2 linked regions of the Reyranella humidisoli genome follow. Each later gene encodes a partner of the first gene's protein in a complex. Links are inferred from orthologs where the notes say so. Each region holds a gene or a part of one and is shown on either strand. Other genes may lie near its edges.

What was found.
Region 2: the proteins of trxB (region 1) and trxA are in contact, whole or in part, in a crystal structure (PDB 1F6M), measured with the Escherichia coli proteins. The link is inferred for Reyranella humidisoli from one-to-one orthologs.

What each region holds. Positions count from the first base shown.
Region 1 is NZ_JAHOPB010000002.1:200,901-204,215, forward strand. What follows is about bases 220-3,218. They hold trxB (thioredoxin-disulfide reductase), read left to right. Parts: upstream 220-1,232; coding sequence 1,233-2,204; downstream 2,205-3,218. Other genes in these bases: KQ910_RS19295 (nuclear transport factor 2 family protein), read right to left, coding at 220-522; KQ910_RS19300 (Lrp/AsnC family transcriptional regulator), read right to left, coding at 577-1,056; KQ910_RS19310 (LysR family transcriptional regulator), read left to right, coding at 2,236-3,126. Outside these bases: KQ910_RS19290 (inner membrane-spanning protein YciB), read right to left, coding at 1-51; more of KQ910_RS19295, read right to left, coding at 145-219.
Region 2 is NZ_JAHOPB010000001.1:1,910,577-1,913,590, reverse strand. The notes cover bases 317-3,014. They hold trxA (thioredoxin), read left to right. Parts: upstream 317-1,355; coding sequence 1,356-1,673; downstream 1,674-3,014. Other genes in these bases: accD (acetyl-CoA carboxylase, carboxyltransferase subunit beta), read right to left, coding at 2,998-3,014; KQ910_RS09395 (bifunctional folylpolyglutamate synthase/dihydrofolate synthase), read right to left, coding at 1,686-2,984; addA (double-strand break repair helicase AddA), read left to right, coding at 317-1,269. In the rest of the region: more of addA, read left to right, coding at 1-316. UniProt on the Escherichia coli protein: Participates in various redox reactions through the reversible oxidation of its active center dithiol to a disulfide and catalyzes dithiol-disulfide exchange reactions.

The sequences.
Region 1 (3,315 bases):
CGAGGCGAGGTCGAGCAACAGGACCTTCGACGCCTGGAAGAGGTTCTTCATGGGCTGGGCTTGCGTGAGAGTTTCATGACAACGCTGTGTATTTAACGCACGCTATCAATACACGGCGTTCCCCGCAAGGGTATCCGCTATTGCTTAGGCGACGACGACCTTGATGTAGGTGTCCTTCATCACGATCAGGCCGCGGCGGAAGGTGTAGAGGTCGCAGCCCAGCCATTCCTGCCGCTCTCCGGTCCGCAGGGTGGCGATGCGATGCCACTCCGTCACGGCCCGGTCGCCGTGGATGAACTCGCTGGTGTGGTTCCACTTCACGTCGCTGGCGGCCGCGAACAGGGGCTCGAAGTAGCTGCGGATCGCGGCCTTGCCCTTGAAGCTCTGGCCCCAATAGTCGGGACCCTTGGCGTTCCGGAATTCACCGTCCTCGGCAAAGGAATCAACAATTCCGTCGACATCGCGTCGCGCGAAAGCGTCAGCGACGCGGTGCAGGATCTCGAAGGTGACGTCGTCGGTCATTTCTTGCCTCACAATTACCGCGCGGGCTATTTCCGCCCGCTATCTCGACGGAGGCTAGGCCTCCGTCGAGATGGGAACGCCCGGCACCTGCTTGGCGGTGCGGAACACCATCATCGACTTCACGTGGCTGACGTTGGGCGCCGAGGTCAGCCGGGTGGTCAGGAATTTCTGATACTCGTCCCAGGTTTCCGCGACGATCTTCAGCAGAAAATCGGCCTCGCCGGCCAGCATGTGGCACTCGCGAACCTCGTCCCACTTCTCGATCAAATCCTCGAAGGACTTGAGGTCGGCCTCGGCCTGGCTGTTCAGGCCAACCAGGGCGAACACGGATACGCTGTAGCCCAGCGCCTCGGGGCTGAGTTCGGCATGGTAGCCCTTGATGATGCCCGCCCGTTCCAAGGCCCTGACGCGCCTCAGGCAGGGCGGCGCGGAGATGCCGGCCCGCTCGGCCAGCTCCACGTTGGTCATGCGTCCGTTCGACTGCAGGTCGCTTAGAATTCGCCGGTCAATTCGATCGAGCTTGGCCCGAGCCATCGTTTTCCTCCGTTGGCCGGGGTCTATGCCAGAACCATGCCACGCACGCAATAAAGTTGCGAGAATTCGCCGCTTGGCTGTGAACAATTGCGTGTGAAATTCACATCTGACCGTGCAACGCGGACGAGGTTTGCATATATGTGGGCGATATGCAGTTGGCGGGATGCGGAGTGGTCATGGCAGCAACTCATCGAAGCAAGGTGATGATCCTGGGCTCGGGGCCGGCGGGATACACGGCGGCGATCTACGCAGCGCGCGCCAGCCTGAAGCCGATGCTGGTGCAGGGCATCCAGCCCGGTGGACAGCTTACGATCACGACCGACGTCGAGAATTACCCGGGCTTCGCAGACGTCATCCAGGGCCCGTGGCTCATGGAGCAGATGCAGAAGCAGGCCGAACATGTCGGCACGCAGCTTTTCTTCGACACGATCGTCGACGTTGACCTGACCCGGCGGCCGTTCGTCTGCCTGGGCGATTCCGGGGACCGCTACGAGGCCGATTCGCTCATCATCGCGACCGGCGCCACGGCGCGTTGGCTGGGCATCCCGAGCGAGGAGACGTTCCGCGGCGGCGGCGTTTCGGCCTGCGCGACCTGCGACGGCTTCTTCTTCCGTGGCAAGGATGTCGTGGTGGTCGGCGGCGGCAACACCGCGGTCGAGGAGGCGCTCTACCTCACGCATCACGCCTCCAAGGTGACGCTGGTTCATCGCCGCGACAGCTTCCGCGCCGAGAAGATTCTGCAGGATCGCCTGTTCAAGAACCCGAAGGTCAGCGTCATCTGGGATCACGTGGTGGACGAGGTGCTGGGCGAGAAGACGCCGGCCCCCATCGTCACCGGCGCGCGCCTGCGCAACGTCAAGACCGGCGCGGTGCAGGACATCAAGACCGACGGTTTCTTCGTGGCGATCGGCCACTCGCCCAATACCGAGCTGTTCAAGGGCAAGCTCGACATGGACGGCGAGGGCTACCTGATCACCAAGCCCGATTCGACCGCGACGAACATCGAAGGCGTCTATGCGGCCGGCGACGTGCAGGACAAGGTCTTTCGCCAGGCCGTTACGGCAGCGGGTACCGGCTGCATGGCTGCCCTCGAGGCCGAGAAGTGGCTGGCGGCGCAGGAGGCGCGTCCCGCACAGGCCGCCGAGTAGAACCGGGAGCGAGGACAGGGGAGGCATGGGAATGGACTGGGACAAGCTGCGCATATTCCAGGCCGTGGCGGACGCCGGCAGCTTCACCCATGCCGGTGAATCGCTGAAGCTCAGCCAGTCGGCGATCTCGCGCCAGATCGGCGCGCTCGAGGAACAGCTTGGCGTCATGCTGTTCCATCGGCATGCGCGCGGCCTGATCCTCACCGAACAGGGCGAACTGCTCTATCGGACCGCGCGCGACATGGCCGCCAAGGTCAATACTGCGGAGGCGCTGCTGCGCGCCAACCAGGACAAGCCCGCCGGGCGGCTCAAGATCCACGCCACCGTGGGCTTCGGCTCGACCTGGCTGACCACGCAGATGCACGAGTTCATCGCGCTCTATCCCGAGATCGACGTAAGCCTCGTCCTGTCGGACAACGAACTGGACCTTGGCATGCGCGAAGCCGACGTGGCCATCCGCATGGTCATGCCGCGCCAGCCCGGCCTGGTTCAGCGCCACCTGCTGACGGTCCGCAGTCACGTCTATGCCTCGCACGGCTATGTGCAGAAGTACGGCAAGCCGGCCACCATCGAGGAACTGGACCAGCACCGTCTCATCATCTTCGGTGAGGACGCGCGGGCGCCGGTTCAGGACGTGAACTGGCTGCTGCGCGAGGGTAATGCCGACCAGAATCCGCGGCTGGTGGTGCTGCGGGTCAACAATACCTACGGCATCTTCCGGGCAGTCGAGTCCGGTCTGGGGATCGCCTCGCTCCCGGATTATCTGGCGCGCGAATCCACCAAGCTCGAAATGCTCCTGCCGGACCTGAATGTCCGGACGACGGATGTCTATTTCACCTATCCGGAGGAGTTGAGGCACTCCAAGCGCATCGCGGTCTTCCGTGATTTCCTGCTGCGGAAGGTGGCGGAGACCCGTTTTTAACAGCGAGATCTGCAGGATTGCATACTAAGTGCGAGGCATGCGCGCGTCGCATGCCAGTGTCCAAAACTTCACCACTACCAATCTCGGCGATGAGGCATAGGTTGATGGCAGGTTATCGACACGAAAAGTTTCGGCTGATCGCGTTCGAAACTCGGGATCCTCATGATCCCACGTCTCCCAGACGTGAAG
Region 2 (3,014 bases), on another replicon or contig:
TACCAGGGCATCGAAGGCGGCTCGCTGCAGGGCTTCCTGCGCTGGTTCGAGACCGGCGGCGGCGAGATCAAGCGCGACCTCGACCAGAACCGGCGGCGCGAGCTGCGCATCCTGACCGTACACGCATCGAAGGGCCTGCAGGCGCCGATCGTCTACCTGCCCGACACGACGCGCGTGCCGCGCGATTCGGAGCGGTTGCTGGCGGGTGCCGAGGGCGAGGCCCGTCTCTGGCTGCCGCGCACCGACGACGCCAACGAAGCGGCGCGCGCCTGGCGCAGCGAGGCCCGCGACCGCGCGCTGGAGGAACAGAACCGGCTGCTCTACGTCGCCATGACCCGCGCCGAGGACCGGCTCTATGTCGGCGGCTGGGTCGGCTCGCGCAAGCCCGACCGCGGCTGCTGGTACGAACGCATCGAGACCGGCCTGCGGGCCAGCAGCGAGGCGGCAGACAGCGACGACGAGCTGCATGCGCGCGCGCGTGCCGTCGCGCGGCCCTTCGACTTCACCGCGGCTCTCGGAGTCGATGGCTGGGAGGGCGATGGCTACGAGCTGATCAACCAGGGCCGGATTATCGAGACGGAGCAACCCGAACTGCCGATCGCCGACGAGGCGCCGTTGCCGGACTGGTGGAGCCAGCCGGCGCCCGAGGAGCCCGATCCGCCGGCGCCGCTCGCACCGTCGCAGCCGCTGCCCGACGAGGCCGCGGCCGAACCGCGGGCCTACAGTCCGCTGATCGCCGACGATCCAAAGCGCTGGCGGCGCGGCCTGCTGTTGCACGATCTGCTGCGACACCTCCCCGGCCTGCCGTCGTCGGCGCGCAGCGACGCGGCCCGCCGCTTCCTCGCCCAGCCCGCGCACGAGCTCCCGCCGGAGGACGTGGAGAGCTGGGCCGCGGAGGCACTGTCCGTCACCGAAACGCCTGCTCATGCCGCGCTGTTCGCCCAGGGATCGCGCGCCGAAGTGCCGTTGATCGGCACGGTGAAGACGGCGCGCGGCACCTTCACGGTGAGCGGCCAGGTCGACCGGCTGGCCGTATCGGCAACGGAAGTCCTGATCGTCGACTACAAGACCAACCGCCCGCCGCCCGACTCAGCCGCCGACGTGGCACTGGCCTATCGCCGCCAGCTCGCGCTCTATCGGTCGCTGCTCCAGCAGATTTATCCGGGCCGCACGGTCCGGGCTTTCCTGCTGTGGACCGCGGCCCCGCGCCTGATGGAGATTTCTGCAGAAACCCTAGATAAATCAATGCCTTATGCCGCTACATCTTGACTCCGGGGGCGTGCGTTCCTAGCTTCTGGGGCAAGGGCGGCGCCGGTCCCTCCGACCGGCCTGTAGTGTTTTTGGGAGAACCCACGATGACCGTTAAAGCAACCGATGCTTCCTTCGAGCAGGAAGTCCTGAAGTCAGACACGCCCGTCCTCGTCGACTTCTGGGCCGAGTGGTGCGGTCCGTGCCGCATGATCGGCCCGTCGCTCGAAGACATCTCCAAGGAGATGGACGGCAAGCTCAAGGTGGTGAAGGTCAACATCGACGAGAACCCGATGGTGCCGACGCGCTACGGCGTGCGTTCGATCCCGACCCTGCTGCTGTTCAAGAACGGCCAGGTCGCCGCCACCAAGATCGGCGCCGAGCCGAAGCAGAAGCTGGTGAGCTGGATCAACACCGTCGTCTGATCCAGTACCGGCTCAGCCGTTGCGGACGAGGACCTCGCCCGCGACGTAAAGCGAGCCGCAGATGAGAATGCGCATCGGCGCGGGCTGGGTGGCCAACAGGTCTTCCAGCGCCGCGCCGATGTCGTTTGCGGGCGCGCAATCGAGCCCGACATCGGCGGCCTTCGCACAGGCCTCCTGTGGCGTGTAGGCGGCATGACCTTCGGGAAACGGGATCGCGCGTGCCGCCGTGGCGTAGCGCGCCAGCGGCCGCAGGAAGCCCGACGCGTCCTTGGTGGTCTGCATGGCGAAGATCAGATACAGCGGCAGCGCCGCCGGTTCCTTCGCCCACTCCGCCGCCATCCGGCCGAGCACGATGCCGCAATCCTCGTTGTGGCCGCCGTCGAGCCACAGCTCGCAGCCGGGCGGCAGCGAGCTCGACAGCGGGCCCGTCGTGAGACGCTGCAGGCGAGCCGGCCATTCGACCGATGCGAGCCCCGTGCGAATTGCGGTATCGCCGATGTCGAAGCGCGCCGCCCGCAGCCGCTCGATGCAGGCGATCGCGGTCGCCGCGTTGTCGATCTGGTGCGCGCCGATCAGTGCCGGCGCCGGCAGGTCGAGCGTGAGCAGATCGCTTTCGTAGCGGAAACCCGCCTCCTGCGGGATCACCTGCCACTCGCGGCCCATGCGGAACAGGGGCGCCGCGAGCTTGGCCGCCTCGGTCTCGATGACCTGCGCACTGATCTCCCGCTGACGGCCGATCACCGCAGGCGTCGCGCGCTTCAGGATGCCGGCCTTCTCCCAGGCGATGCCTTCGAGCTTGTCGCCGAGAAAGCCCGTATGGTCGTAACCGACCGGCGTGATGGCCGACAGAACGGGCTCGATCACGTTGGTGCTGTCGAAGCGGCCGCCCATGCCGACCTCGATGATGCCGAGTTCGGCCGGCACGCGCGAGAAGGCCAGGAACGCGAGCGCCGTGGTGATGTCGAAGAAGGAGATCGGCGTGTCGCCGTTGGCCTCCTCGCACTCGGTCAGCAGCTCGTCGAGCACGTCGTCCTCGATCAACTCGCTGGCGACGCGGATGCGCTCGTTGAAGCGCACGAGATGCGGCGAGGTATAGACGTGGACGCGATAGCCCGCGGCTTCGGCCATGGCGCGCAGATAGGCAACGAGCGAGCCCTTGCCGTTGGTGCCGGCGACATGGACCAGCGGCGGCAACTTCGTTTCCGGCGATCCCAGCCGCTTCAGCAGCCTCTCGATGCGCTCCAGTCCGAGGGTGATGACCCTGGGATGGTGGCTCATCAGACGCTGAACGATCGGATCGTTCGCGGTCACGTCAGCGATCCATTCAGCGTGCAGTCGAGA